DNA from 3 places in the Nocardioides sp. SRI_004 genome. Region 3 is predicted to be linked to each of the others. Evidence: riboswitches for the same ligand, from Rfam matches in the RefSeq annotation. Region 3 holds a riboswitch; each other region holds the start of a gene.

Region 1 (9,830 bases), on a different contig from region 3:
GCGCTGAACTGCTCGATCGCCGAGTGGTGCCGCTTCGCCCGGAAGAACTACTTCTACCCGGACATGCCGAAGAACTTCCAGACGTCGCAGTACGACGAGCCGATCGCCTTCGACGGCTGGCTGGACGTGGACGTGGACGGTGAGACCTTCCGGGTCGAGATCGAGCGTGCCCACATGGAGGAGGACACCGGCAAGTCCACCCACGTCGGTGGCGCCACCGGCCGGATCCACGGCGCCGACTACTCGCTGGTCGACTACAACCGGGCCGGCATCCCCCTCATCGAGATCGTGACCCGCCCGATCCTCGTGCCCGCCGAGAAGGCGCCGGCCGTGGCCCGGGCCTATGTGGCCCAGCTGCGGGACCTGATCGTGGCCCTCGGCGTCTCGGACGCCCGGATGGACCAGGGCTCGATCCGCGCCGACGTGAACCTCTCGCTGGCGCCCAAGGGCTCCACGACGCTCGGGACCCGCTCGGAGACCAAGAACGTCAACTCGCTGCGCTCGGTCGAGCGTGCGGTCCGCTACGAGATGTCGCGCCACGCGGGCATCCTCGACGCGGGCGGCAAGGTCCTCCAGGAGACCCGGCACTTCCACGAGGACGACGGCTCCACCTCGTCGGGCCGCGAGAAGTCCGACGCCGAGGACTACCGGTACTTCCCCGAGCCGGACCTCGTCCCCGTCGCGCCGTCGCGCGAGTGGGTCGAGGAGCTGCGCGCCACCCTGCCGGAGAACCCGACCCAGAAGCGGGCGCGCCTGCAGGAGGAGTACGGCTTCTCGGACCTGGAGATGCGCGACGTCTGGGCCTCCGGGGCGCTGCCGCTGATCGAGGCGACCGTCGCCGAGGGCACCGCCCCGCAGTCGGCCCGCAAGTGGTGGGTCGCCGACCTGCTGCGCCGCGCCAACGACGCCGGCGTCGAGCTGTCCGAGGTCGGCGTCACGCCGAAGCAGGTCGCCGAGGTGCAGGCACTGGTCGACGCAAAGACCATCAACGACAAGCTGGCGCGCCAGGTCTTCGACGGCCTGATCGCCGGTGAGGGCACCGCCGCCGAGGTCATCGAGAAGCGCGGCCTGGCGCTGGTCTCCGACGACGGCCCGCTGCTGGCCGCCATCGACGAGGCCCTCGCCGCGCAACCCGACATCGCCGACAAGATCCGGGGCGGCAACCACGCCGCCGCGGGCGCGGTCATCGGCGCGGTCATGAAGGCGACTCGCGGGCAGGCCGACGCCGCCCGCGTGCGCGAGCTCATCCTCGAGAAGCTGTCCTGACGTCCTCGCCCTCGACCTCGAGGGCGCGCACCTCGCCCGTGGCGGCGTCCACCCGGACCCGCCACGTGGTGGGGACGTCGGGCCGGTCGTCGCGGAACTGCGCCGGGTAGGTCGCCCGGACCTCGATCCAGCGGTGCCGGCCGGCGCCGCCGGCGCTCCAGACGGTGTCGTACGACGACAGCTGCCCCTCCGGCGGCTCCTGGCCGGTCGCAGCGCTGGCCGCGACCTCGACGGCCTCGGCGGCCCGCCACGCCTCGACGGGCGTCGGCCGGTGCGGAGCCGGGGCCAGGCGGACCCGGTGGAACCAGCCGATGCCGATCCCGTCGGCGGGCGCCGCCGCGCAGCCGGAGGGGGCGTCACGCAGGACCGGCCGGACGTCGACCGCCAGGCCCGCCCAGACCAGGCCCTCGCGCCCCTCGTGCGTGGCGATCTCCTGCAGGGTGGCGACGTCGCGGCCCCGGGCGAGGACGCACGGCTGCCCGGTCGCGGTCCAGCCCTGCGCGAGCCGGGCCAGTGGGGTGAGCGGCCACGCCCGGCCCGGTTCGGTGACGGGGGAGAGGACGACGGTGACGGTGGACGGGCGGTAGGCGGCGGGAGTCGCGGCCGCGGCCAGGTCGTCCAGGGTCTCCAGCGCCGCGGCGAGGCGGTCCCAGTCCGGGTCGTCGACCTCGTCGTCGTGCCCGAAGCCGTAGACGCTGATCGACGCCGGACGCTCGCCGAGCGTCGAGAGGACCGACGTCGTCGGCTGGTCCGTCCAGTCGCTCTCCGCGTAGTCGGCCTGCCGCATCGACACCGGCGCGAAGGCCTCGCGCACCTGGGCCAGGCCGTCCCCGGACAGGGTGGCGGTGGCGACGCCGAGGCCGTCGTCCGTGCGGAGGAAGACCGTGCCGTCCGCGCGGACCTCGACGTCGGGGACTCCCGGGGCGGGGGAGCCCTCGCCGCCGGTGGAGCTGACGGAGACGAGGACGTCGGGGGCGTGGCTCGCGATGGTGGCCGGCGTTGCCGTCGTACCGGTGGGGGCGGGGGCTCCGTCGTCGGCGCAGCCGGTGAGGGCGGCGAGCAGCAGGGTCCCGAGAGCCGCGGCGGCGTGTCGTCGCATGGTGGTCCGACGCGCCGCCGCGCCCACGGGTTCCCGGTCAGCCGACGAGGCGCAGGTTGGTCACCGAGATCCAGCCCCGGTTGCCGCTCGCCGTGGCGACGGCCACCCACGTGCGGTTGCCGTCGACGGCCTGCCCGGTGCGGGTGATCCAGCGCGTGTTCAGCTCCGTGCCGCGCGCCAGCGAGCCGATCGCGCGGTCCAGCGTGCTCGGCCCCTGGCGGATGTTCGTGCCCACCTTGACCTCGTAGGCCCAGTCACCGGCCGTGCAACCGAGCGGCGCGGCACCGACATTGCGCACGTAGCGCGCCGACACCCAGGCGTTGCGCCCGTGGATCTTGTACCAGCGCTGGTTCCGGTCGACGACGGTCCCGTTGAGCTGGCAGTCGAGGACCAGCACGGCGCCTCGCCGGATGGCGGTGCCCGAGCGCGGGACGTGCGTGCTGGGCGCCACGCGCTGGGTGAGCCCGGTCGCCGAGGTCACGACGCCCGTGTACGTCGGCGCCGCGGCGTGCGTGGTGACGTCGGCCAGCGCCGGCCCGGCCGGTGCGGCCAAGCCGAGGGCGGTGCCGGCTGCGACGAGCAGCCCGGCGAGTGTGGAGCGGGTGAGGGTGAGGCGCTTCATGGTTCGACCTTTCCGAGAAGGAGTGCTGCTGGAGGAGACGCCGGCTCCGCCCGGAAAGTTGCGAGACGCCTCCGGTGGTCGAGGAGGTCGCGCAGCGACCTCGGTGGTCGAGGAGGTCGCGCAGCGACCGTCTCGAGACCCCTGGCTCCGGTGCACCCGCTGTGCCCCCTCCGCTGGTTGAGGTGCGAGGCGCGCCAGCGCCGAGCCTCGAAACCTCTTGCTCCGGTGCACCTGCTGTGCCCTGCGGTATGCCTGTGGTCGGGTCTTCAAGCGCAGCGACGAGGAGGCTGGGCGCGGGGCTCGGTTGCGCGGTCGGGTGCGGTCCGGCGGCCTCGTGTTCGCTCGTTGCGCCACTTGTTCTGCACACCCCGTCGAGGGACTTTCCCCTGTCCACAGGCGGGTTTCCGTCGCTTCGTTGTGTCGGAGGTCGATGGGAGAATCCAGTCATGGATCTCGGAATCAGCGGCACCGCGACAGCTGTCTCGACAGCGTCGCTGCTGTCCGAGATCCGTGACGGTGTCGACCTCCGCGACGCCCTCATCGTCCGCGAGTGGCAGGCCATCACGTCGTGGGCCGAGGCCAACATCGTCGACAGTCCCGAGGGCGCCGCGACCCTGACGGAGGGCTACCTCGACACGGGTGTCCCGATCGCCGGCCCGGGTGCCCCGCTCGTGTCGGAGTTCCAGCTGATGGAGCTGATCGCGGTGCTTGGCAGGTCGCCGGATGGTGGGCGGTCGTATGTGGGTCAGGTGATCGAGTGCGCCTGGCGCCTCCCCCTCTTGTACGCCGCGGTGGTGGACGGCCGGGTTGCGCCGTGGCGGGCCCAGCGCATCGCTGACCTGACGAGGTCGCTGCCGGCAGAAGCAGCGGAGTTCGTGGACCGGCACCTCAACGCCGCCGTCGGCGGCGTCGGCTGGGCCCAGCTCGAACGCCTCGTGACCGAGGCGATCCTCCGGTTCGACCCCGAACGCGCCGAGGCCGAACGCCAGGCCGCGAACGAGCACCGTCACTGCAACATCACCGACACCGATGAGCACGGCGGCGTGCACCTCGACGCCTACCTCGATGCGGCCGACGGCCACGACTTCAACCAAGCCGTCGCCCGCGAAGCAGCACTGCGAGGCCAGCTCGGCGACACCGACTCCCTCGACGTCCGGCGGGCGAAGGCCGTGGGTGCGATCGCCCGCCGTGACCTCGCCCTCGACCTGCTGATCGCCGACGAGACGACTGGCGAGGTCATCGCCCAAGCTCCCGGCCGGCGGGTGGAGCTGAACGTCCACATCACCGACACCGCCTTCACCGGCGACAACAACGTCGGGCGGTGTGAGGAGACCAGGTCACCCGTCCACGTCACCCAGGTCAAGGAGTGGCTGCAGGTCCCGGGCACGACCGTCATCGTGCGACCGGTCATCAACCTGGCCGACTGCGTTCCGGTCGACTCCTACGAGATCCCCGACCGCCACCAGCGACGAGTCCGGCTCCGCGACCACACCTGCCGGTTCCCGAACTGTCCCCAACAGGCGGTCCGCTGCGACCTCGACCACGCCAAGCCCCACGGCGGGGGCGGCAAGACCTGCCCGTGCAACCTCGTCCCACTCTGCCGCAGGCACCACCGCGCCAAGACCCACAGCCAATGGCGCTACCTCGTCATCGCGCCGGGCCACTACCTGTGGACCAGCCCCCACGGCCACCACTTCCACGTCGGCCCCGCCGGCACAACACCACTCGACGGCTACTGACCACCAAGCCCCACACCCCGCCCTCCGGCGGGGCCAGCGGCATGTCCGGAGGTTCGTCGAGGCGGCCGATCGGTCGCAGAGAGGTATCCTGCGGTCGATAGTTCACAGTCCACGTCCGTGGTGGGGGAAGCCGGTCGAAGTCCGGCGCTGACCCGCAACCGTAGGCCGCCTCGGGGTGGCGAGCCGGAGCACCTGCTGCGCACGTCCTGACACGAATCGCTGTCGTGGAGAGCAGCGGGATGTCGGCTCGACCGCCTCCCGCCTGCGTGCAGCGGGAAGGAAACAGCATGCTCGCGAGCACCGGAAGTCGCGTCGGCGGCGCATTCGCCGTCAGCGTCCTGGCCGCGTCGTCATTCCTCATCGCCCCGCAGGCGCACGCAGCCACGGCGGCCCCGGTCGGCGACGGCGCTACGTGGCTGATCAGCCAGCTGACCAGCGGCATCGTGCACAACGATCAGTACGACAGTCAGGACTACAGCACGAGCATTGACATCGCGCTTGCCCTGGCGGTCGTCGGCGACCACGACGCGGACGTCGCCGCCATCAGGGATGCGGTCGCCGGCGAGATCGAGGGCTACATCACGGGTGATGCCTTCGGTGACACGGGAAGCACCTATGCCGGACCGGTCGCCAAGAGCGCCTACTTCGCGCAGACCACCGGCGGCGATGCGACGAGCTTCGGCGGCGTCAACCTGATCACGCGCCTCGAGACGCAGGTCGACGACACGACCGGCGCGGCCAATGACACATCGACCTTTGGCAACTACGCCAACACGATCTCCCAGACCTTCGCCGCCAAGACGCTCGCTACGGCCAGCAGCCCCGAGGCAGAGAAGGCAACCGATTGGCTGCTGGCTCACCAGTGCGAGGGCGGTGGGTTCGCACTCGACATCGGGCAGGAAGAGGGAAGCTGCCCGGGCAATGATGCGGCCGACCCCGATGTCACGTCCTTCTTCCTCATCGTCTTCGGCGAGGACGTCGCGAACGCCACTCCGCGGGTCGCACGTGCTGTCGGCAAGGCGGAGGCATGGCTTCTGTCGCGCCAGAAGACGGACGGCTCGTTCAACGGCGGTGCCTCGACCGCTTCTTCCAACACCAACAGCACCGGCCTTGCCGGATGGGCGCTCGGCGAGCTAGGTGACGTCGACGCTGCGACCAACGCCGCGATCTGGCTGCGCCGCCACCAGGTGCAGACGGTGACGGGATGCACGGACCAGCTCGCGACCCAGGTTGGTGCGATCGCCTACGACGACGCCGCGCTGGCGGGCGGGCGGACGGCTGGTATCCCCATCGATAAGCAGTACCAGTGGCGACTCGGGTCGGCCCAGGCCCTCCCGGCCCTCACGTGGGCGCCGACGTCCGCCAGCACCCCGACCCTCACTGGTCCGACGACGTACGTCCAGACCGGCGGCCGCGCCACCGTCAAGGCAACGGGCCTGACTCCCGGTTCCTGGGTGTGCGCCGGCACTGTCCCGGGCTCGGCCGGCCTCGCCGGCACGGCTTCGATCAGCGCCAAGGTGCCGACCGGAGCGACCGGCACCAAGACGATCACCCTGACGGTCGCCGACGGGACGTCCGCGACCACCACGGTGAAGGCCCTCGCCGCCAAGACGCTCAGCCCGACGGTGACCCGCACGGTCGTGCCTCGCGGTGGGACGCAGACGGTCCGGGTCACCGGTCTCGCCGCCAACGAGCCAGTAAAGGTCATCTACGGCGGCAAGGTGATCAAGACCGGCAAGGCCACGTCGACCGGAACCTACGGTTACGCCTTCCCCCTCGGTCGGACGACGGGCCTGAAGTCGGTCCGGGTCCAGGGCGCCTTCGCCAACCGCGTGGGTACCAAGTCCTTCCGGGTGAGTTGAGTGCTCCTCCGCCGACTCGTTATTGGGATCGGCCCGGCCGTGGCGCTCGTCGCCGCGACCGGGCTGTTCGGCGCGTCCGCGGAGGCGAGGGCAGCTGCGGGCTGCGGCGGCACGGCGGGCACCGTCGTGTTCGTTGACTTCAACGAGCTCGTCGGCGGGAGTGACGACCTCCGTAAGGGATGCGCAGCGAGCGCCAGCACGGCAGCGGAGGCGTTCCAGCAGGCGGGCTTCCGGTTGGCGTACAGCCCGGCGCCGGGCATGCAGGGCTATGTCTGCACCGTCAACGAGAAGCCTGCCGATCGCGACTGCACGGGAGCCGACGCCTACTGGAGCCTGTGGTGGGCCGACGGCCAGGGTGGGCCGTGGAAGTACTCGACCCTCGGGGTCGACTCGCTTGACGCCCCGGCGGGCGGGTATGTCGCCTTCTCATGGCACGAGGGCTCTGGCACGCAGGGCACCCCGCCGGGTGTACGACCTGATCCCCGCACGTCCACGCCGACCACCAGCCCGACCAAGGACTCCGGCAGCACCGGCGGCAGCACCGGCGGCAAGGGCGACAAGGGCGACAAGGCTGGCGACAAGGGTGGCGACGAGGACACCCCGACCGACCCGAGCACCAGCGCCACCCCGTCAGGGACCCCCTCGGCCGGCGCGAGCCCGACCGGCAAGTCGAGCGGGACGGCGACGGCGAGTCCGACCGACGCGTCCAGCAGCGCCGTGCCGGGCGCCGAGGACATCACGGCGGGCCCGGAGACCGACGACGTCGCGCACACCGACGACGAGTCGGGTCCGTTCCCCACCTGGGCCCTGGTCGGCCTGGGTGTCGGCGTGCTCGGTGCGGCGGGCGCCGTACCCCTCATCCGGCGCCGGCTCGGCTGAGCCACCGGCGGGCGAGCAGATGAGGATCGCGCGGGACCTGCACCCCGTCGCCTGGTGGGTCTGGGCCCTCGGGCTGGCGGTGGGGACGTCGTTCACGACGAACCCGTTCCTGCTCGGGCTCCTGCTCGGCGCGATCACGCTCACCGTGCTCACCTGCCGCTCGGACCAGCCGTGGGCGCGGTCGTTCCGGCTCTACGTGTGGCTCGGGGTGGTCGTGGTGGTCGTGCGGGTGCTCTTCCGCATCCTGCTCGGCGGCAACGCGCCGGGCCACGTGCTGTTCACGCTGCCGAGCGTCCCGCTGCCCGACGTCGCGGCGGGCATCGACCTGCTCGGGCCGTTCACGCGCGAGGAGCTGCTCGCGTCGACGTACGAGGGCATGCGCCTGGCGACCCTGCTGATCGCCGTCGGCGCCGCCAACGCGCTGGCCAACCCGAAGCGGCTGATGAAGTCGCTGCCGCCGGCGCTCTACGAGATCGGGACCGCGATGACGGTGGCGATCAACGTGCTGCCGCAGCTCGCGGACAGCGCCGCTCGGGTGCGGGCCGCCCAGCAGCTGCGCGGTGGCCCGGAGGGACGGTTCCGCCGGGTGCGGGGTGTACGACGCCTGCTCGTCCCCGTCCTGGAGGACGCCTTCGAGCGCTCGCTCGCCCTGGCGGCCGGCATGGACGCGCGCGGCTACGGTCGCAGCGGCGCGGCGACGCTCGGCCAGCGCCGGACCACCGGCACCCTGATGGTCGCCGGGCTGCTCGGCGTCGTGGTGGGCGTCTACGCGATGCTCGACTCGACGGCGCCGCGGCTGCTCGCGCTGCCGATGCTGGCCCTCGGCACCGCCCTGGCGCTCGCGGGCTTCGTCTCGGCCGGCCGGCGCGTGGAGCGGACCCGCTACCGCCCCGACCGCTGGCGCGCGGCCGAGGTCGTCGTCGCCCTGTCCGGCGTCGCGACCGGCGCCGGCCTGTGGGCGCTCGCCGAGTGGGACGTCGCGGTCGCCCACCCGGGGGTCCTCGCCGTCCCCGTCGTCACCCTGCCCGCTCTCGCCGCGGTGCTGGTCGCGGTGGTGCCGGTGTGGACCGCGCCGCCGCCGCTGACGGCCCGCAGCCGGGAGGTCGTGGCCTCATGATGGAGCTGCGCGACCTCCGCCTCGTGTACGACGACCGGGCGCACCCCGTGCTCGACGGGGTCGACCTGACGATCGAGTCCGGCGAGCTGGTCGTCCTCGCCGGTCCCACCGGTGTCGGCAAGTCCTCCCTGCTCGGGGTGGTGGCCGGCCTCGTGCCGGCCTTCACCGGGGGGACGCTGACCGGCGACGTGCTGCTCGACGGCACCAGCGTGATCGACCTTCCGTCGCGCGAGCGCGCCCACACGATCGGCTTCGTCGGGCAGAACCCGCCGGCCTGGTTCGTCACCGACACGGTCGAGGAGGAGCTGGCCTTCGGCATGGAGCAACTGGGCCTGGCGCCCGCGACCATGCGCCGCCGGGTGGAGGAGACCCTCGACCTGCTGGGCATCGCCGACCTGCGTCACCGTGACCTGCGCACACTGTCCGGCGGCCAGCAGCAGCGGGTCGCGATCGGCTCCGTGCTCACCACCCACCCGCGGCTGCTCGTGCTCGACGAGCCCACGTCGGCGCTGGACCCGACGGCCGCCGAGGACGTCCTGGCCACGCTGACCCGGCTGGTCCACGACCTCGACGTGTCGGTCCTGCTGGCCGAGCACCGGCTCGAGCGGGTGGTGCCCTTCGCCGACCGGCTCTGCGTGCTCGGCGCCGACGCCGACCGGCCGGGCAGTGTCCGGATCGGCGCGCCCGCCGAGGTCCTGCGCGACGCTCCGACGGCACCGCCCCTGGTCGAGCTCGGCCGCCTGGCCGGCTGGGACCCGTTGCCGCTCGCGGTCCGCGACGCGCGGCGCCGGGCGCCGGCGCTGCTGGAGCGGCTGCCGGCCGCCCCGGTCCGGCCCGTGCCGGCCGCGACCGAGCCCGTGGTCGACGTACGACGTCTCGTGGTGAGCCACGGCCGCACGCCCGTGCTGCGCGAGGTGGACCTGAGCCTGCGGCCCGGTGTGGTGACCGCGCTCATGGGCCGCAACGGCGCCGGCAAGTCCACGCTGCTCTGGACCCTGCAGGGGCGCCACACGGCGGCGAGTGGCACGGTGCGCGTGGCCGGCGCCGACCCGGCGCAGCTCAGGGCGGAGCAGCGCCGCGCGACGACCGGACTGGTGCCGCAGAGCCCCGCCGACCTGCTCTACCTGGAGACCGTCGCCGAGGAGTGCGCCGCCGCGGACTCCTCGGCCCACGCGGCGGCCGGCACCTGTGCCGGTCTGCTCGAGCGCCTCGCCCCGGGCATCGATGCTGCGCAGCACCCCCGCGA
Region 2 (9,830 bases), on a different contig from region 3:
TTCCGCTGCCTCAGGCACACGACCACCCACCGGGCAGCACCCCTCAGGGCTCGAACCGGTACCCCATCCCCGGCTCGTTGCGGAAGTGCACGGGCCGCGACGGCTCGGGCTCGAGCTTGCGGCGCAGCTGGGCCATGTAGAGGCGGAGGTTGCCGTGGGCGTTCTCGTAGCCCGGTCCCCAGACCTCGCTGAGCAGCTGGCGCTGGCTGATCAGGCGGCCGGGGTTGCGGACGAAGACGTCCAGCAGGTGCCACTCGGTGGGGGTGAGCCGGACCTCCTCGCCGTCGACGGTGACCCGGGTGGCGGCGAGGTCGACGACGACGCGGCCGAAGGCGACCCGGTCCTGCTCCGGCGTGGTCTCCTCGGCCTGGCCGCGGCGTACCAGCGCCCGCAGCCGGGCCATCAGCTCGTCCATGCCGAACGGCTTGGTGACGTAGTCGTCGGCGCCGGCGTCGAGGGCGTCGACCTTGTCGATGCTGTCGCTGCGCCCGGACAGCACCAGGACCGGGACGCTGGAGCGCCGGCGCAGCCGGGTGATCACGTCGACCCCGTCGAGGTCGGGCAGGCCGAGGTCGAGGACGACGACGTCGGGGTCGGCGTGCTCCGCGACGTCGAGGGCCTCGACCCCGTCGCCGGCGGTCACCACGTCCCAGCCGCGCGCCCGCAGGTTGATGCCCAGGGCGCGCACGATCTGGGGCTCGTCGTCGACCACGAGCACCCGGGTCACGAGGACTCCCCGGTGCGCGGCTCGGCCGGGAGGGACAGGGTCATCGTGAGCCCGCCGCCTGCGGTCCGGCCGGGGACCAGGTCACCGTCGACGGCGTCGGTGAGGCCGCGGGCGACCGCGAGGCCGAGGCCGATGCCGGTGGAGTTGTCGGTGTCGCCGAGCCGCTGGAAGGGCTGGAAGACCCGTTCGGCGTCCTCCGCCGCGATGCCGGGCCCGCGGTCGACGACCTCCACCACCACGGTCGACCCGTCCCCGGCGACGGCCGCCCGCACCAGGGGTGGGCGACCGGCCGGGCTGAACCGCTGGGCGTTCGCCACCAGGTTGACGAGCACCCGCTCGAGCAGGCCCGGGTCGGTGACGACGGCCGGCAGGTCGTCGGGTACGTCGACCACGACGCCCCGGGGCGCGACGCCCAGGTCGTCGAGGGCGCTCGCCAGCACGTCGCCCAGGGCCACCGGCCGCAGCCGGACCGGCATCGCCCCGGCCTGCAGGCGGCTCATGTCGAGCAGGTTGCCCACCAGTGCGGCGAGCCGGTCCAGCGCGTCGTCGGCCGTGGCGAGGAGGTCGTCGTGGTCCTGCGGCGACACCGACACGTCGGTGCTGCGCAGCCCGGACACCGACGCCTTCGCGGCCGCCAGCGGGGTGCGCAGGTCGTGGCCGACGGCGGTGAGCAGCGCGGCCCGGACCCGGTCGGCGGCCTCGATGCCGGCGGCCGCCGCGGCGGCCTCGGCCCTGCGGGCGGCGAGGTCGACGACCCAGCCGACCATCACGGCCACGACCACGAAGGCGATCAGGGCCACCACGTTGTTGGCGTCGTCGATGGCGAAGGTGTGGAAGGGCGGCGTGAACCAGAAGTTCAGCAGGGTCGCGCCGAGCACCGCGGCGACGACGGCCGGCCCGGGACCGCCGACCAGGGCCGAGGCCACCACGACGACGAGGAAGAGGGCGACGTCGCTGGCGAGGTTGACCTGATCGCGCAGCGGCACCAGCACCGGCACCAGGAGCAGCGGCGCCAGCACGGCGACGACGAGTCCGCCGACCCGGCGCTGCCTGCTCATGTCGCTCATTGTGCTCCTGCGACGAGGAACGCGGTGGCGGCGTACACGGCGAGCCGGGCGAGGTCGGCCGGCGCGAAGGTGAGCTGGCCGCCGGCATTGACGACGAAGCCGGTCGCGAAGGCCCAGCCCGCCACGGCCAGGAACAGGCCGTGGGACAGCGGCAGGAAGCGGCACCACGCGGCCGTGAGGACCAGGAGTGCGGCCACGCCCGACCACCCCTGCAGGGGTACGGCGGTGCAGATCGCCGAGGCGACGAACAGCGTGCCGCCGGCGATCCCGCAGCGTGCGCCCGGCTGGTCCAGCACGGTGGGGTGGACGTCGGGCCGGGCGTGCGTGCTCACCCGTCCAGTGAAGCCCGCCTCCTCATGGCACCGGCCGGTCCTGACGGGATCCTGACGCGATCCACGCACCTGTCAGGATCCCGTTAGGGCGGGGCCGTGCGCGCTGATCCGGGCGTTGCATGGTGCCGTGACCACGTCCACGACCCCTGCCGCCGACCCGGTACCGGCAGCGGACCAACCCGCCGACAGCGATACCGCCCACGACCACGAGCAGACCCGCCCGTGGTGGCAGGTGATGTGCCTGACCGGCGTCGACTACTTCTCCACCCTCGGCTACCAGCCGGGCATCGCCTTCCTCGCGGCCGGGCTGCTCAGCCCGCTGGCGACGATCGTGCTGGTGCTGCTGACCCTCTTCGGGGCGCTGCCGGTCTACCGGCGGGTGGCGCAGGAGAGCCCCCACGGGCAGGGCTCGATCGCGATGCTGGAGCGGCTGCTGCCGCTGTGGCGCGGCAAGCTGTTCGTGCTGGCGCTGCTCGGCTTCGCGCTGACCGACTTCATCATCACGATCACGCTGTCGGCCGCCGACGCGAGCGCCCACGTCGTCGAGAACCCGCACGTCCCGGCCGCCCTGCACGGCCAGGAGCTCTGGATCACGATGGGCCTGATCGCCCTGCTCGGCGCGGTCTTCCTCAAGGGCTTCAAGGAGGCGATCGGCCTCGCCGTCGCCCTCGTCGGCGCCTACCTGGCCCTCAACGTCGTGGTGATCGCGGTCAGCGCGGTGCACGTGCTCGAGCACGGCCACGTCGTCACCGACTGGACCTCGGCGCTCACCGCCGAGCACGGCAACATCGCCCTGATGATCGCGGTCTCGCTGACCCTGTTCCCGAAGCTCGCCCTCGGCATGTCCGGCTTCGAGACGGGTGTGGCGGTGATGGGGCATGTGCGCGGAGCGCCGGACGACGACCCGGTTCGCCCCGCCGTACGGATCCGCGACACCAAGCGCCTGCTGACCACCGCGGCCGTCGTCATGAGCGTCTTCCTGATCTGCTCGAGCCTGGTGACCACCCTGCTGATCCCGGCCGAGGCGTTCGAGGACGGCGGCGAGGCCAACGGCCGCGCGCTGGCCTATCTCGCCCACCTCTACCTCGGCGACACCTTCGGCACCGCGTACGACGTCTCCACGATCCTCATCCTGTGGTTCGCCGGCGCCTCGGCGATGGCCGGCATGCTCAACCTGATCCCGCGCTACCTGCCGCGCTACGGCATGTCGCCGGAGTGGGCCGGCGCGGTGCGCCCACTGGTCTGCATCCTCACCGTGACCGCCTTCGTGATCACCTGGATCTTCGACGCCGACGTCGACGCGCAGGGCGGCGCCTACGCCACCGGCGTCCTGGTCCTGATGACCTCGGCGAGCGTCGCCGTGGCCCTCGCGGCCCGCAAGGCCCGCCAGCGCGGCTGGACGATCGCGTTCACCCTCATCGCCGTCGTGTTCACCTACACGACCCTCGACAACGTCAAGGAGCGCCCCGACGGCGTGAAGATCGGCGCCTGCTTCATCGCCGCGATCGTCCTCGTGTCGCTGCTCTCCCGGATGACCCGGTCGCTGGAGCTGCGCACCACCGAGATCGAGTACGACGCCAAGGCGGACGCCTTCGTCCGCGACTGCGCCCGTCGTACCCTCCGGCTGGTCGCGCACGACCCGCAGCACCACGACGCCGGCGCCTACCGCGCGAAGGTCCGCCAGATCGTGGAGGCGCACGAGCTCGACCACGGCGGCGACCTGGTCTTCGTGGAGGTCGTGGTCGAGGACTACTCCGACTTCGAGAGCCGGATCGTGGTGCAGGGCTCGGTCGCGCACAAGGAGTTCCGGGTGCTCACGGTGCACGCCGCGACCATCCCCAACGCCCTCGCCGCCCTGCTGCTCGACCTGCGCGGGCGCACCGGCGTCCGGCCGCACATGTACTTCGAGTGGACCGAGGGCAGCCCGGTCGCGCAGATGGCGCGCTTCCTGCTCTTCGGCACCGGCGAGGTCGCCCCGCTCACCCGCGAGGTGATCCGGCGGGCCGAGCCCGATCCGCGCAAGCGGCCGCACGTGCACGCGGGGTGAGGGTCGCTGCGGCGTACTGTCGGACCATGGCACGCAGCTACCAGACCGTGACCGCCGATGAGTTCACCGCAGCCGCGGGGCTCGGGGAGTGGCGGGTCGAGGGCGACCAGGCGGTCGTCCGGTTCCGGACCGGTGACTTCGTGACCGGCCTCGCGCTGGTCAACGAGATCGGCCGGCTCGCCGAGGAGGCGAACCACCACCCGGACCTGACCTTGAGCTATCCCGAGGTCGGGATCCGGCTCGGCACCCACGACACCGGCACCGTGACCGACGCCGACGTCGCGCTCGCCCAGGCGATCACCGCGGTCGCGCAGGAGCTGGGCGTGCCGGTCGTGGCCGACTCCTGACGGTCCGCCGTCAGACGAGGTGGCGGTCGTCGAGCTGCGGCGCCGCCTCCCGGAGCTGGCCGCGCTGCCAGAGCCGGTGGATGACGAGCGCCGCGGTGACCGAGCCGAGGACGCCGAGTCCGAGGTCGCCCAGGGTGTCCTCGTACGCGAACGCGTGCTCGGCGCCGCCGCTGATGAAGGCGAAGAACTCGGCGATCTCCCAGGCGATCGCCGCGGTGGCTCCGACCGCCAGCGCCCGCTCGACGACCCGGTACAGCGGTGCGCTGCGGTGCAGCGTCAGCAGGATGACGGCCGCCGCGATCAGGCCGGTGTTGGCGAAGTGCATGAGGTCGTCGAACCAGACGACGGTGTCGTAGAGGTCCATCCGGTTGCCGAGGATGTCCGTGAAGCAGGTGAGCGTCACCAGCAGGTCGGCCAGCCACGGGAAGGACGCACGGTCCTTCCAGAAGAGCAGCCAGATCGCCGGCACGGTGAAGGACACCAGCGGGTAGCCGATCGCGCGCGCCTCGGCCGCCTTGTCGCGCAGGTGGCTCCCGTCGGGGTCGACGACCGCGAGCACCAGCAGGAGGACGAGGAGTCCCTTGGCGGTGCCGTCGGCGGTCCGGACGAGGGTGGGCGTCGGGTACCGCACGGCCACGGCCTCGGTCATCCGGGGGGCTCCTGTCGTCGGGAAGCCCCCATCCTCACATGCGCTCGCGCGCCGACCTCCTCCGCCGCGGTGTCGGATGGGTCACCCCTGCCGCTGGTGGCCGCCCGCTCAGCGCGCGGGTGTGAGCCCCCACTTCTCCAGGGCCGTCCGCACGTCCTCGGCCGCATCGACGTTCAGCGGACCGCTGGTCCACATCGCGTACGGGAGGTTGAGGAAGCGTCCCTCCCTGACGGCCGGCAGGTCACGGGTGGCCGGGTTCGCCCTCAGCACCGCGACCTTCTGCTCGAAGGTCTGGCCGGGGTAGTCGACGAAGACGAACGCGTCCGGTCGCGAGGACGCGAGCTTCTCCCACGAGACCTCGACCCAGGTGTCCCGGACGTCGGCGGTGGCGTTCGCGCCGCCGGCCGCCTCGATGATCGCCTGCGGGGCGCCGAACGCGCCGGAGGTGAAGACGGCCTTCTCCCCACTGTCGAAGACGAAGAGGACGGGCTCGCTCGCGGGTGCCGGCGCGGCGGCGAGGGCATCGAGCCGCTCGTCCAGGTCGGCGACCACCGCGGCGGCCCGGTCTTCGTGGCCCGTGATCGTGCCGAGGTTGGTCAGGTCGGCGCGGAGCGCGGTCCAGGGGTCGACGATGCCGCGGGCGGCGCCGTCGGCCTGGCGGCAGGACTCCGTGAGGACGTAGGCCGCGATGTCGCGCTGGGCGAGGGAGTCGGGCGTGAGCTGCTTCGTCTCGTCGTACCCGTAGTTCCAGCCGGCGACCATCACGTCGGGCCGCGCCGCCACGACCGTCTCCAGGCTCGGGTAGTCGTCGGAGACCTGGTGGAGATCGGCGACGACGTCGCCGTAGTGCTCGGTGAGGACCGCCTCGTCGCGGCCGATGCTGGACACGGCGGCGACCTGGTCCTGCGCGCCGAGCGCCAGGACCATCGAGATCAGGTTGGAGTCGTTGACGAACATCCGCTGCGCCGGCGTGGGGAAGTCGACCTGCCGGGCGCAGTTCTCGACCGTGGCCCGGTCGCCGTCCGCGGCGCCGCCGTCGGCGCCGGCCGAGCAGGCGGTCAGGGCCAGGGCGGCGGTGGTGGCGAGGACGACGCAGCGGCGGTACCGGCCGCGCGGGGGCTGGGGCATCACGGGTGGGTCTCTCTCTCGTCGTGGCTGAACAGCAGGTGCGTCCGGCCGGTCAGCGGGTGGGTCACGCGGGTGGCCAGGACGCCGAAGGCGTCGTGGAGCACGTCCGGGGTGAGGACGTCGTCGGGGGTGCCGCACGCGAGGAGCGTGCCGTCGTGGAGCACTGCGATCCGGTCGCAGAAGGTGGCGGCGAGGTCCAGGTCGTGGAGGGCGAGGACGACCGCCCGCCCGTGCTCGCGGCTCAGCCGCCGGACCAGCCTCATCACGGCGAGCTGGTGGCGGATGTCGAGGTGGTTGGTGGGTTCGTCGAGGAGCAGCAGCGGAGCCTGCTGGGCGAGGCCACGCGCCAAGACGGCCCGGCGTCGCTCGCCCCCGGAGAGCTGGTCGAGCGGCACCCGGGCGGCACGCTCCAGGCCGACCAGCCGCAGCGCCTCGTCGACGGCGGTGCGCGACGTGTCGTCGACGCCGCCCCAGGACCGCGCGTGCGGCAGCCGGCCCAAGGCGACGAGCTCCCCCACGAGCAGGTCGGAGGGGGCTGCCTCCTCCTGGGCGACGAAGGCGATCCGCCGCGCCCGGTCCCTCGCCGAGTACGACGCCAGCGGCTCATCGCCGAGCCGGACCTCGCCGGCCGTCGGCGCCCGCACCCCGGCGAGAACCCGCAACAAGGTGGACTTGCCCGTCCCGTTGGCCCCGATCAGGCCGAGGACCTCACCGCGTCGTACCTCCAGGTCGATGCCGGTCAGCACGGTTCGGCGGCCGATGCCGCAGGCCAGGTCCCGGGTGGCCAGGGCCGGCCCGGTCGTGGTCACGACTCTCCTCCGAAGCGGTAGCTGCGGCGCCCCAGCAGGATGAGGAACACCGGCGCGCCGATCAGTCCGGTGACGACGCTGAGCGGGATCTCGGTCGGGCGGACGGCCACGCGGGAGACGACGTCCACCCACATCAGGAACACCCCGCCGAGCAGCACCGCGACCGGGAGCGCGGCGCGGTGCCGCGGGCCGACGAGCAGGCGGGCGAGGTGGGGGACGACCAGGCCCACGAAGCCGATCCCGCCGGCCACCGCGACGAGCACGCCGACCAGCACCGACAGCAGCACGAACAGGCCGACGCGCAGCTCCCGCACGGGCACGCCGAGCGCCGCTGCGGTGTCGGGTCCGACGGCGAGGGCGTCCAGCCATCCGCTGGCGGCCATCAGCACGACGAAGGCCGCGACGACCGCGGCCACGGGCAGCCACAGCTGGCCCCAGGTGGCGCCGGACACCGAGCCCAGGAGCCAGAACAGCACGGACTGCGCCGTCTGCGGCTCGGCGCTGCGGAAGACCATGAAGCTCGCGAGTGAGGAGAACGCCGCCGACAGCACCGTCCCGGTGAGCACGAGCCGCAGCGGCGTCAGGCCCCCCTGGAGCATCGCGACGGCGAACACCAGCACCGAGGCGGCGAGCGCGCCGAGCAGCGCGCCGAGGGACAGGGCCCACAGTCCGGCGCCGGCGAGGACGCCCATCGTCAGCACGGCCGTCGCACCGACGCTCGCTCCCGACGACACACCGAGCAGGTAGGGGTCGGCGAGCGGGTTGCGCACGAGGGTCTGGATCCCCGCGCCTGCGAGGGCGAGCCCGGCGCCGACCACGAACGCGAGGATGGTCCGGGGCAGCCGGATGTCCCAGACGATCGCGTCGTACGCCGGGTCCACGGGCGCCCCGGCGAACCGGACGCGGAGCGCGTCCACGACGACGTGGAGGGGCAGCGGCTCGGCTCCGTGGGCGGTCGACAGGAGCAAGGTCGCCCCGGCCGAGGGCACCAGCACGACGAGCAGCACGGGCACGGGCAGGCGGCGCGCGTCGGAGCGTCGCTCGACGGCATCGAGGTGGTGCACGGGTGGGACCTGCTCAGTGTCGGGAGCTCAATCGCGAAGCTCGGTGGGACCACGGCGAGCCAGCAGGTCTTCGGACTCGGGGTCAATCGGACGAGACGCCTTCCCAGACCCTTCGGTCCAGTGGCTGCGTGCCTCGTCCGTCGCCCTCACCGCTGCGCGACAGTTCCGGATTCTCACCGGATTCCCTCACCTCGGGGGTGTGACTGGCTCGGGTCGGAATGTACGCACAGCCGACGCGGCGCGCCAAGCCGGTGTGACCCGGGCGACACGCGGCCGGCCTGCGCCCCCACCGGCAGGTCCGGGCGCCCGGAACCATGGGCAGCCGCCCGCGCTGCGGCAGGATGTAGGAGAATCGTCAGTGCTGACGGGGCTTTCCGGCTCCGGGCGGTGTGACAACGAGCAAGGGGGAGCCGTGGTCGACGCACTGGCGGGGGTGGATGCGGTGGCGGAGCTGCCGGACCCGGAGCTGCAGGAGCTGGAGCCGGAGGCGACCGGACCGGCGTCGTACGAGCGCTTCGGTGTGCACTGGGTACGCCGCGTGCTCCACAAGGAGCGGATCCTGCGCACGATCGACGCGGTCCTGGGCGACCAGATCTCGCTCGGGCCGATCGGTGCGGGCCCGGGCCGGGCCTTCGCCAGCGTGAGCTTCACCGGCACCTTCGGCCCGACGTCGGGCGAGGAGGTGCCGGCCGAGCTGCTGACCTACGCGATCGACCTGCCGATCAGCGTGGTCTTCCAGCTCGACCTGCCGCTGGACAAGCTGAACTTCAACGCCGAGGTCGTGATCCCGCTGGTCCTGGTGGTGCACACCGAGGACCCGTTGAAGCTCCGCCTCGAGCTGCTCACGCCGAGTGAGAACCAGATCGGGCTCGAGCTGAAGACCGACACCCGGCGCGGGGCGATCCTGCGGAAGATGACCGGCTTGGACGCCGAGCTGCGCCGCTTCGTGCTCAAGGTGATCGACACCGAGTTGGCCAAGCCCTACGTGAAGCGGGCGACCTACCTCGACATGGAGGAGCTCATCGACCACGCGTGGCCGATGCTCACCGAGCAGTTCCTTCCGCGAGGACCCGAGGACCGACGGGGCTGACGCCCGCGTGGCGAGGGGCGGGACGCGCCGCGCCGTGGTGCGTGACGGCCTTCGCCGGCGCCTTGATCGCGTCCGACACCATCCCGAACGCAGCCGCGACGAGCGGGATCCACACCGGGATCAGCATGAAGGTGAAGATCGGCACAAGCTGCATCAGGTCGCTCATCGCTGGTGGCTCCGTCCCAGGTCGGGGTGCTGGTTGGTTCGACACGGGAAGTCTCGTCACGGCGCAGGGGTGCCCGCTCGTGCCGTCGAACAGAGTCGGGGCGGCTCTTTGTCGTCCTGCACGAAAAGTGTGACGGGCGCAACATCGCCCGGCCGCGGGCATCGGCCTGAGTAAAATCTCCGCAGTTCAGCGGATCCGCTGGGTAAAGATCCCTAGGTTGGTGTGCGGGACCGGTTGCGCGTGGGGCGCGGTCGGTAGGGGAGTGCAACGCAGGGCGTCGCAGGACGCGGGCCCGGCGCCGCGCTCCCTTCGTGGTTTTCGGCCATGCCCGCTCCGAAGCTCCCTCGGTCGTGCAGTGGGTGCGACCGAACACACACATGGGGACAACGAAATGAAGCAGTCAC
Region 3 (9,830 bases):
GGTGACCAGGCCGACCTTGTCGCGGCGCTGGTAGGCGTCGAGCAGCAGGCTCAGCACGGCGGTCTTGACCTGCTCCATCCGCTTGCGGGCCGCCATCGAACCGGACGCGTCGACGCAGAAGAGCACCAGGTTGGACTCCCGGCCCTCCCGTACGGCGACGCGCAGGTCCTGCGCTCGCAGGACGAGCTGCCCGGTGGTCCGGCCGCGCGCACCCTGGTGGGGCGCAGCCGCGCGGATCGTCTCGGTCAGGTGGATCGCGCCGCTGTGGTCACCGGTCGGCACGGCGGCGCCGATCCGGCGACCGTTGCTCGTACGTGCCCGGCTCCGGCGCCCGGCCGTCCCGGTCCCGACGCCGCGCACCGTCAGCAGCCGCGTCCGGTAGGTCGACCCGGTCCCCGCCACCGTCGAGTTGTCGGTCCCGCCCGCCGAGTTGGCCGTTTGGTCCGCCGAGTTGGCGGTTTGGTCCGCCGAGTTGGCGGTTTCGTCCGTCGAGTTGTCGGTTTGATCCGTCGAGTTGGCCGTTTCGTCGGCCGGGTCGTCCACCGGAGCGTCGCCAGCGTCGTCGGGGCCGGCGCCGTCGGGGCCGTCCGGCTGCGGGTCCGGCTCCGGGTCGTCGTCGGGCGGCAGCTCCTCGTCGCCGAGCACCTGGTCGAGCAGGTCCTCGTCGAGTCCCGGGGCGTCGAACGGCTTGCGCCGGCGACGGTGCGGGAGCGCCAGGGTCGCGGCCACGCGGATGTCATCGAGGGTGACCTCGGTCCGTCCCGACCACGCGGCGTGGGCGACCGCGGTCCGGGCGGTGACGATGTCGGCGCGCAGGCCGTCCACGTCGAAGGCCGCACACACCTCGGCGATCTTGAGCAGGCCCGCGTCGGTCAGTCGTACGACGCCCACGAGCGCCTGCGCGTCGGCGATCCGCCCCCGCAGCGCGGCCTCCGCGTCGGCGTAGCGCTCGGCGAAGGCGGCCGGGTCGGCGTCGTACGCCATCCGGCGGCGGACGACCTCGGCTCGCAGCGCCGGGTCGCGGGGCGCGGCGACCTCGACGGTCAGGCCGAACCGGTCGAGCAGCTGCGGCCGCAGCTCGCCCTCCTCGGGGTTCATCGTGCCGACGAGGACGAAGCGGGCGGCGTGCTCCACCGAGACGCCGTCGCGCTCGACCGTCGAACGACCCATGGCCGCCGCGTCGAGCAGCAGGTCGACGAGGTGGTCGTGGAGCAGGTTGACCTCGTCGACGTACAGGATCCCGCGGTGGGCACGGGCCAGCAGTCCGGGCTCGTACTCCGCCTTGCCCTCCGACAGGGCGCGCTCGAGGTGCAGCGAGCCGAGCACGCGGTCCTCGGTGGCGCCGACGGGCAGCTCGACCAGTCGAACGGGCCGGGTCTCGACCGGTGCGTCCGGTCCGAACGGTCCGTCGGGGGACAGGCCCGGGTCGCGCGGGTCGGAGGAGAACCGGTCGCCCGCGACCACGTCGATCGGCGGCAGGACGGCGGCGAGGGCACGGACGATGGTCGACTTCGCGGTGCCCTTCTCGCCGCGGACGAGGACGCCGCCGACGTCGGGGGCGATCGTGGTGAGCAGCAGCGCGAGGGCCATCGGGTCGGGGCCGTCGGGACCGTCCGCCCCGACCACCGCGCTGAACGGGAACTGCTGCGTCATCGCAGACGCTCCTTCCGGGCGACTCGTTCGGTGGAGTAGAGGTAGGACTCGGCGTCCGACGCGGAGGCGAGCGCCGGACCGACGAGGATCACGGCCGCCTGGCGCAGGCCCGCCTCCTCGACCAGCGCCGGCACGGTGGCGACCGTGCCGCGCAGCACGAGCTCCTCGGGCTGCGAGGCCCGGGACACGACGGCGACCGGGCAGTCCTCGCCGTAGAAGGGCGCGACCTCGGCCATCAGCTCGCGGGTCCGGGTGATCGCCAGGTGCAGCACCAGCGTGGCGCCGGTGGCAGCGAACGCCGCCAGCGACTCGCGCTCCGGCATCGCCGTCGAGCGGGCCTGGGTCCGGGTGAGCACGACGGACTGCGCGACGAGCGGCACCGTGAGCTCGCGCCCGACGATCGCGGCCGCAGCGGCATAGGCGGGGACGCCGGGGGTGACGTCCCACGGCACCCCGGCCGCGTCGAGGCGGCGGGTCTGCTCGTGCAGCGCCGAGTAGAGCGACGGGTCGCCCGACGTCAGTCGTACGACGTCCCGGTCGGCCGCGTGCGCCTCGACCATCACCGCCGTGATCCGGTCGAGGTCGAGCTCCTGGGTGTCGACGAGGTCGGCGTCGTCGCGGCAGTGCGACAGGACGGCCATGTCGATGTAGGTGCCGGGGAAGAGGACCACGTCGGCGACGCCGAGCAGCGAGGCCGCCCGCAGGGTGATCAGGTCGGCGGCGCCGGGACCGGCGCCCACGAAGTGCACCGTCATGCGGTCTCCTTCGTCCAGGCCCACTGGGTCACCGCGCGCGCGGGCGTCCAGCCGGTGAAGCGTCCGCCCAGCGGCGTCACGTGCTCGACCGACAGGCGGGTGAGCTCGCCGCCGTGCGCGTGGAAGGCGGCGACCAGCAGCTGCTCGGTCTCCAGGGTCACGCCGTGCGCGACGAGCCGACCGTGGGGTGCGAGGCGCTCGCGGCACAGGTCGAGCAGCCCGGGCGCCGTGGCACCGCCGCCGACGAAGACCGCGTGCGGCTGCGGCAAATCGGCGAGCGCGTCGGGCGCCCTGCCCTCGACGACCCACAGCCGTGGGACGCCCAACGACTCCGCGTTGCGGGCGATCCGGGCGGCGCGCTCCGGGTCGACCTCGACCGCGACCGCGTTGGTGCGCGGGTGGGCGCGCAGCCACTCGATGCCGATCGAGCCGGCGCCGGCCCCGATGTCCCACAGCAGCTGGCCGGGGCGGGGCGCGAGCCGCGACAGTGCACTGGCGCGGACGTCGCGCTTGGTGAGCTGGCCGTCGTGCTCGAAGAGGTGGTCGGGGACGCCGGTCGCCCACGAGTTGAGGTCGTCCTCGGTGGCGGGCACCTCGACCGCGATCACGTTGAGCCGGGGCAGCGGCCCGGACCACGCGCCGAAGTCGGTCGGCCGGCTCGTGTAGCGGAACTCGTCGTCCGAGCCGAGGTCGCCCAGGACCGTCATCCGGGTGTCGTCGAAGCCCTCGGTGTCCAGCAGCTCGGCCACGGTCATCGGGGTCGTCTCGTCGGACGACAGCACCAGGATCCGCGCTCCCGCGACCAGCTCGCGCCGCAGCGCCGCGGGATCGCGCCCGACCAGCGTCACCACCGTCGACTCCTCCGCGGACCAGCCCATCCGGGCCCGCGCGAGCGCCACCGACGACACCGCTGGTACGACGTCGACCGCGTCGGCGCCGAGCAGCCGGATGAGCGTCGTACCGATCCCGGAGACCAGGGGGTCACCCGAGGCCAGCGCGACGACCCGCCGGCCGTCGTACTCACCGAGGAAGGAGGCGAGCGACGACAGCGGGCGCGGCCACGGGCGGCGTTCCTGGCCCTCGACCGGAGGGACCAGGCCGAGGTGGCGCTCGCCGCCGAGGAGGACCTCGGCGCCGGTGACGAGAGCCAGCGACGCGGGCGGGAGGTGGCCGTCGGCGCCGACGCCGACGACCGTCACCTTCACTCCGCCCATCACTCGACCCACCGGGGCGTCCAGACCGTGCCGTTGGGCTCCACGCGTGTGTAGGAGGCGCCGACGATCAGCAGGCACTTCATGTCGATGGCGTCCGTGTCGAGCCCACCGAGCGTGGTCACGGTCAGCGACTCCTCGGCGCGGCCGACGTCGCGGCCCACGACCACCACGGTGTCGGGGGAGCGGTGCTCGAGCAGGATCTTCTGCGTCTCCACGACCTGCTCGCGGCGCGAGCGCGAGGCCGGGTTGTAGATGCCGAGCACCAGGTCCGCCTCGGCGACGGCCCGCAGCCGCCGCTCCACCACCGGCCACGGCTTGAGCCGGTCCGACAGGCTCATCACCGCGAAGTCCGCGCCGATCGGCGCGCCGGCACGAGCGGCGACCGCCTGGATCGCGCTCACGCCGGGCAGCACCCGCACCGGGACGCTCGCGTGCTCGGGGTGGGCCGGGTCGGCCGCCGCCTCGAAGACCGCGGCAGCCATCCCGAAGACCCCGGCGTCGCCGCCGGAGACCACCGCGACCCGCTCGCCGCGCAGGGCGAGGTCGAGCGCGAACCGGGCCCGGTCGACCTCGACCGTGTTGCCGGAGGCGTGGCGCTGGAGGCCGGGGCGCTGGGGGACGCGGTTGACGTACGGCGCGTAGCCGACCACGTGCTGGACCTCGGCCAGTGCGGCGGTGGCCTCGGGGGTCAGCCAGCCGTCGGGGCCGGGGCCGAGGCCGATGACGAGGAGCTCGGCGGCCCGGGGGTCTCGTGACGGTCGCTGCGGGACCTCCTCGACCACCGGGGCGGGCTCGGCCGCGCGGAGGCGGGCCGCCGTCGCCGGCCGCGCCGAGTCACCCGGCACGACGATGAGCGAGAAGTACGGCACCGACGCCTCGTCGACCTCCGCGACGGGCAGCCACCGCTCCTCGGGCTGGGAGGCGCGCTCGACGTACATCGCTCCCTCCAGCCGCCCGGCCTGCTCCAGTGCGGAGCGGACGGCGGGGAAGGTGCGGCCCAGCTTCATGATCACGGCGCCGTCGGTGTCGGCGAGGCGGCGGGCGAGCTCGGGCTCGGGCAGGGTGCCGGGGAGCACGGTCAGGACGTCGTCCTGTCGCACCAGCGGCGCCGGGATGGTGGCGGTGGCGGCCGCGAAGGCCGGCACCCCGGGGACGACGTCGACGGCGAAGCGGTCGCGGAAGCGGTCGACGAGGTACATCGACGAGCCGTAGAAGAGCGGGTCGCCCTCCGCCAGGAGTACGACGTCGCGGCCGGCCTCGAGGTGGACGGCGAGCCGGGCCTCGCAGTCGTCGTAGAAGTCGGCCAGCGCGCCGACGTACCCGCCCGGGTGGTCGGTCGTGCCCGTCGTGACGGGGTAGCGCAGCTCCTCCTCGACCGCGTCCGCGGGGACCAGGTGTGCAGCGATCCGGCGCGCGTGCGACTCCTTGCGGACGCCCGCGTGGAAGGCCACCACCGAGGCGGCACCGATCAGGCGCTCGGCCTTGCGGGTGATCAGCTCGGGGTCGCCCGGCCCGATGCCGACGACGTGGAAGCTGCCGGCCACGGCTACTCCTCCTCCTGGGCGAGGGCGTTGACCGCCGACGACGCCATCGCGGAGCCGCCGCGGCGCCCGCGGACGGTGACGAACGGGATGTCGATGCCGTGGTCGTCCGCGAAGGCGGCGAGCGCGTCCTTGGACTCGGCGGCGCCGATGAAGCCGACCGGGCAGCCGACGATCGCGGCCGGGCGCGGGCCGCCGTCGAGGATCATCTCGAGCAGGTGGAAGAGCGCGGTCGGGGCGTTGCCGATCGCGACGACCGAGCCCTCCAGCAGCGGCTCCCACAGTGACACCGCAGCGGCGGTGCGGGTGGTCGACCACTCCTTGGCCAGCGCCGGCACCCGCTCGTCGGTGAGGAAGCAGTGCACCGGGTTGTCGGCGGGGAGCCGGCCGGCGGTGATGCCCATGGCGACCATCCGTGCGTCGCAGAGGATCGGCGCTCCGGAGTCGAGCGCACCGCGCGCCGCCTCGACGAGGCGGGGGTGGACGACCAGGTCCTTGACCAGGTCGGTCTGCCCGCTGCCGTGGATCATCCGGACGGCGACCTTCTCGGCGTCGGCCGGCACCAGCGAGAGGTCCGACTCGCGGCGGATCGTCGCGAACGAGTCGACATAGATCGCCGGCCCGTCGGCGATGTAGTCGTAGCGGCGCGGGGGAGCGGTCAGCTCGGTCATGGGCCCTCCTCCAGGGAAGCCGACGTCGGGATGAGCACGCCGTGCCAGGGCGTGACGACCACGGTCGTCGCGCTCCAGCCGGCGATGGTCGGGAGGTCGAGGCCGTCGTCGCCGACCCGGACGTGCTCGCCGCCGGGGACCTCGCCGTACCCCAGCGCCGGCGCGTGTACGACGCCCGCCGGCTCGGCCGGGACCGGCGCCACGAGCGGCGCGGGCAGCTCGTCGACGTGCCACGCGGCCGCCGGCCCCGTGCCGCGCGCGGCGAGGAAGTCGCGGGCCAGCCCGGCGAGCGAGCCTGCCGCGTCGCGCAGGTCGACCACGGCGCCGTACCCCTCGCCGACGCGGAGCTGGGCGCTGCCGGCGTCGAGCGCGACCAGGCCGAGGTCCTTGTGCCGGTCGGCGAGGTCGCCGCGGCCGTCGTCGAGGGTGAACAGGAAGCGGCCGGGCAGGCCGGCGAGCTCCGGGTCGTCGAGGAGCAGCGCGTCGAGCGCGGTCACGACGGGCCGCAGGTCGGCGTGGCCGCCGGCGAGGCCGGTCTGCGGGGAGGCGAGGACGTTGCGCACCCGGTCGTGGGCCCGCGAGGGCAGCAGCCCCGTCGCCTCGAGCGCCTCGAGGGCGGGGGCGGCGAGCCGGTCGCCGGCGTCGAGCGGCATCGCCCGCAGCTGCAGGTTGGCCCGGCCGGTCACGCGGACCCGCCCGTCGCCGTACTCCTCGGCGACCTCGGCCAGCGCGCGCAGGGCCGCGGTCGACACCTGGCCGCCGGGCACGCGGATGCGGACCAGCCCGCCGTCGTCGGCGGGCCAGGGGTGCACGATGCCGGGGCAGCGGTCCGGCCGGCTGCGGGTGGTGGCTGCTGGGGCCAAGGGTGGTCCTTCGAGGTCGGGGCTCCTCGCGATCGCCCCTTCGACCTCGCGGTGGTCTCCGCAAGGGCCAGCAGGTCTTCGGACTCGGGATCATCCGGGCTGGAGCGTCTTCCCAGGACCCGGAGGACCCAGTGACGTCGTGCTCCGCCCGTCACCCACACCGCTGCGCGTCAGTCCCGGACTCACACCGGGTTCCCTGACCTCCGGGGAGGTCGACTGGCCCTCGCACACTATCAACCTCTGGCCGCTCGTCGACCCACCAGTAGCCTGACGGACATGCCTGCGCTCAAGGACGTCGTTGACCTGCTCCACGGCTGGTACCCGCCCGCGACCGCCGACTCCTGGGACGCCGTCGGGCTCGTGTACGGCGACCCGGCCCAGCAGGTGCGGAAGGTGCTGCTCGCCGTCGACCCCTCGCCCGCGGTCGCGGAGCAGGCCGCGGACTGGAAGGCCGACCTGCTCGTCGTCCACCACCCGCTGTTCCTCAAGCCGGTCAACGGGTTCGCCGCGACCAGCCCGAAGGGCCGCACGCTGCACACCCTCGCGAAGGCCGACTGCGCGCTGCTGACCGCGCACACCAACGCCGACCAGGCCGTGGGCGGCGTCTCGGAGTCGCTGGCGCTGGCGCTCGGGCTCACCGACCTCGAGCCGATCATCCCCGCGCCGGGCGGCCCGCGGGACAAGCTGACGGTGTTCGTGCCCGCCGACGCCGCCGCCCCCGTGCGCGCCGCGATCGCCGAGGCCGGCGCCGGCCGGATCGGCGACTACGACTTCGCGTCCTTCACCAGCGCCCCCGGCGAGGGTCGCTTCCGGCCGCTCGACGGCGCGAACCCGATGGTGGGGACGATCGGCCAGCTGGAGACCGTCGAGGAGGTGCGCGTCGAGGCCGTCCTCGAGCGCTCGGTCCGCACGGCGGTGGTCCGCGCGATGCTGGCCGCCCACCCCTACGAGGAGCCCGCGTACGACGTCAGTGAGCTCGCCGACCCGGGCCTGGCCGGGACGGGGACCGGCCGGATCGGCACCGTCGCGCAGGCGACGCTGCGGGAGTTCGCCGAGCACGTCGCGGCGGTGCTCCCGGCGACCGCCCACGGCGTACGCGTGGCCGGCGACGGCGACCGCCCGGTCCGCCGCGTGGCGGTCTGCGGCGGCGCGGGCGACTTCCTGCTCGACCGGGTCGCGGGGCTCGGCGTCGACGCCTACGTGACCAGCGACCTGCGCCACCACCCGGCGGCGGAGTTCGTCGAGAAGGGCGGCCCGGCGCTGGTCGACGTGGCCCACTGGGCGGCCGAGTCGACCTGGCTCCCGGTCCTCGCCGAGCGCCTCCACGACGCGCTCGGCGACGCTCTCGAGACCCGGGTGAGCGACATCGTCACCGATCCTTGGACAATGCACCTGTGAACGCCGACCCCGCCGCCCAGCTCCGCCTGCTCGACCTCCAGGCGCTTGACTCCCAGGTCGACCAGCTCCGGCACCTGCGGGCCAACCCGCCGCAGGCCGCCGAGATCAAGGAGCTGCTCGGGAAGCGGGCCGATGTCGACGGCCGGCTGCGCGACCAGCGCATCGTCGTCGACGACCTCTCGCTCGCGCAGGCCAAGGCCGACGCCGACGTGGAGCAGGTCAAGGCGCGTCGTACCCGTGACCGCGAGCGGATGGACTCGGGCGCCATCGGGGATCCGAAGGCGCTGGAGCGGATGCAGCACGAGCTGGAGTCGCTGGAGCGCCGGATCTCGACGCTCGAGGACGAGGAGCTCGAGGTCATGGAGCAGCTCGAGGAGGCGCAGTCCGCGCTCGGTGAGCTGACCGCCGCGATCGAGGAGCTCGACGCCCGGCTCGGCGAGCTGACCACCGCCCGCGACGAGAAGGCGGCCGAGCTGGACGCCGAGATCGCGCAGGTGGCCTCGGGCCGCGACGCGATCACGGCCGAGCTGCCCGCCGACCTGCTGGCGCTCTACGAGAAGATCCGTGCCGCCAAGGGCGGCACCGGCGTCGGTGCGTTGCGGGCCCGCCAGTGCGGTGGCTGCCAGCTGGCCCTCGACGCCGGCGAGCTCGCCGAGATCCGGGCGACCCCGGCCGAGACCGTGATCCGGCACGAGGAGTGCCAGCGGATCCTGGTGCGGACGGCCGAGAGCGGCCTCTGATGGTGACGCCCGCCCGGGTCGTCGTCGAGGCCGACGGCGGCTCTCGCGGCAACCCCGGGCCGGCGGCGTACGGCGCCGTGCTGCGCGACGCCGCCACCGGCGAGGTGATCGCCGAGGACGCCCGCACGATCGGCGTCGCTACCAACAACGTCGCCGAGTACTCCGGCCTCGTCGCCGGGCTCGCCCTCGCGGTCGAGCACGCGCCCGGCGCGTCGGTCGAGGTGCGGATGGACTCCAAGCTCGTCGTCGAGCAGATGTCGGGGCGCTGGCGGATCAAGCACGCCGACATGAAGGTGCTCGCGGCCCAGGCGGCGGAGATCGCGCCGGCCGGTACGACGTACACGTGGGTGCCGCGGGCCGAGAACAGCCACGCCGACCGGCTGGCCAACGAGGCCCTGGACGGCGTGCGCGACGGGGTGACTCTCGCCTCCGGCCCGGTGCCCGGCGACGGTGTCCCCGACGAGCCCGAGTCCGCGGCCGAGGAGGCCTCCTCGCCGTCCTCCAGGCCCGGCGAGCCGACCACGATCGTGCTCGTCCGCCACGGCGTCACCCCGCACACGACCGGCCGCCGGTTCTCCGGCGGTCTCGGCGGCGACAACCCGGCGCTGTCCGAGGAGGGCCGCGCCCAGGCCGCCGAGGTGGCCGCGTGGCTGACCGAGCTGAAGGAGAGCATCGACGTCGTCGTGGCCTCGCCCGTCCGTCGTACCCGCGAGACGGCGGACATCGTCGCCGCCGCGCTGGGCCTGCCGGTCGAGGAGGAGCCCGGCTTCGCCGAGATGGAGTTCGGCGAGTGGGACGGCCTCACCTTCACCGAGGTCGCCGAGCGCGACAAGGAGCGGATGGAGGCATGGTTCGCCGACATGGCGACCCCTCCGCCGGGAGGCGAGTCCTTCGTCCAGGTCCGCGAGCGGGTGCTCGCCGGGCTCGAGCGGGTCCTGGAGGCGCACGAGGGCCGGACGGTGGTCGTGGTCAGCCACGTGACGCCGATCAAGACC

The links. Region 3 has a riboswitch for cobalamin ahead of AC2YHB_RS09685 (nitrite reductase). Riboswitches for the same ligand answer to the same signal wherever they lie in the genome.
Region 1: another riboswitch for cobalamin. It lies ahead of AC2YHB_RS20605 (prenyltransferase/squalene oxidase repeat-containing protein); the one in region 3 lies ahead of AC2YHB_RS09685 (nitrite reductase).
Region 2: another riboswitch for cobalamin. It lies ahead of AC2YHB_RS12280 (FecCD family ABC transporter permease); the one in region 3 lies ahead of AC2YHB_RS09685 (nitrite reductase).

The regions. Positions count from the first base shown of each region.
Region 1 covers NZ_JBYCZV010000017.1:26,130-35,959, reverse strand. Annotated here, with positions in the region: gene gatB (Asp-tRNA(Asn)/Glu-tRNA(Gln) amidotransferase subunit GatB) at 1-1,266, shown strand, start outside; gene AC2YHB_RS20620 (hypothetical protein) at 1,244-2,365, opposite strand; gene AC2YHB_RS20615 (SH3 domain-containing protein) at 2,403-2,987, opposite strand; gene AC2YHB_RS20610 (HNH endonuclease signature motif containing protein) at 3,434-4,726, shown strand; cobalamin riboswitch at 4,815-4,940, shown strand; gene AC2YHB_RS20605 (prenyltransferase/squalene oxidase repeat-containing protein) at 5,014-6,588, shown strand; gene AC2YHB_RS20600 (ICP22 family protein) at 6,628-7,467, shown strand; gene AC2YHB_RS20595 (CbiQ family ECF transporter T component) at 7,487-8,584, shown strand; gene AC2YHB_RS20590 (ABC transporter ATP-binding protein) at 8,581-9,830, shown strand, end outside.
Region 2 covers NZ_JBYCZV010000007.1:255,288-265,117, forward strand. Annotated here, with positions in the region: gene AC2YHB_RS12240 (response regulator) at 44-727, opposite strand; gene AC2YHB_RS12245 (sensor histidine kinase) at 724-1,785, opposite strand; gene AC2YHB_RS12250 (hypothetical protein) at 1,791-2,126, opposite strand; gene AC2YHB_RS12255 (APC family permease) at 2,254-4,173, shown strand; gene AC2YHB_RS12260 (4a-hydroxytetrahydrobiopterin dehydratase) at 4,200-4,520, shown strand; gene AC2YHB_RS12265 (DUF2238 domain-containing protein) at 4,531-5,169, opposite strand; gene AC2YHB_RS12270 (ABC transporter substrate-binding protein) at 5,278-6,297, opposite strand; gene AC2YHB_RS12275 (ABC transporter ATP-binding protein) at 6,297-7,106, opposite strand; gene AC2YHB_RS12280 (FecCD family ABC transporter permease) at 7,103-8,119, opposite strand; cobalamin riboswitch at 8,215-8,393, opposite strand; gene AC2YHB_RS12285 (hypothetical protein) at 8,583-9,260, shown strand; gene AC2YHB_RS12290 (hypothetical protein) at 9,214-9,414, opposite strand; partial or broken gene AC2YHB_RS12295 (hypothetical protein) at 9,818-9,830, shown strand, end outside.
Region 3 covers NZ_JBYCZV010000006.1:20,320-30,149, forward strand. Annotated here, with positions in the region: gene AC2YHB_RS09660 (magnesium chelatase subunit D family protein) at 1-1,653, opposite strand, end outside; gene AC2YHB_RS09665 (cobalt-precorrin-4/precorrin-4 C(11)-methyltransferase) at 1,650-2,408, opposite strand; gene cbiE (precorrin-6y C5,15-methyltransferase (decarboxylating) subunit CbiE) at 2,405-3,622, opposite strand; gene cobJ (precorrin-3B C(17)-methyltransferase) at 3,622-5,166, opposite strand; gene AC2YHB_RS09680 (precorrin-8X methylmutase) at 5,169-5,834, opposite strand; gene AC2YHB_RS09685 (nitrite reductase) at 5,831-6,697, opposite strand; cobalamin riboswitch at 6,750-6,933, opposite strand; gene AC2YHB_RS09690 (Nif3-like dinuclear metal center hexameric protein) at 6,974-8,095, shown strand; gene AC2YHB_RS09695 (zinc ribbon domain-containing protein) at 8,092-8,835, shown strand; gene AC2YHB_RS09700 (bifunctional RNase H/acid phosphatase) at 8,835-9,830, shown strand, end outside.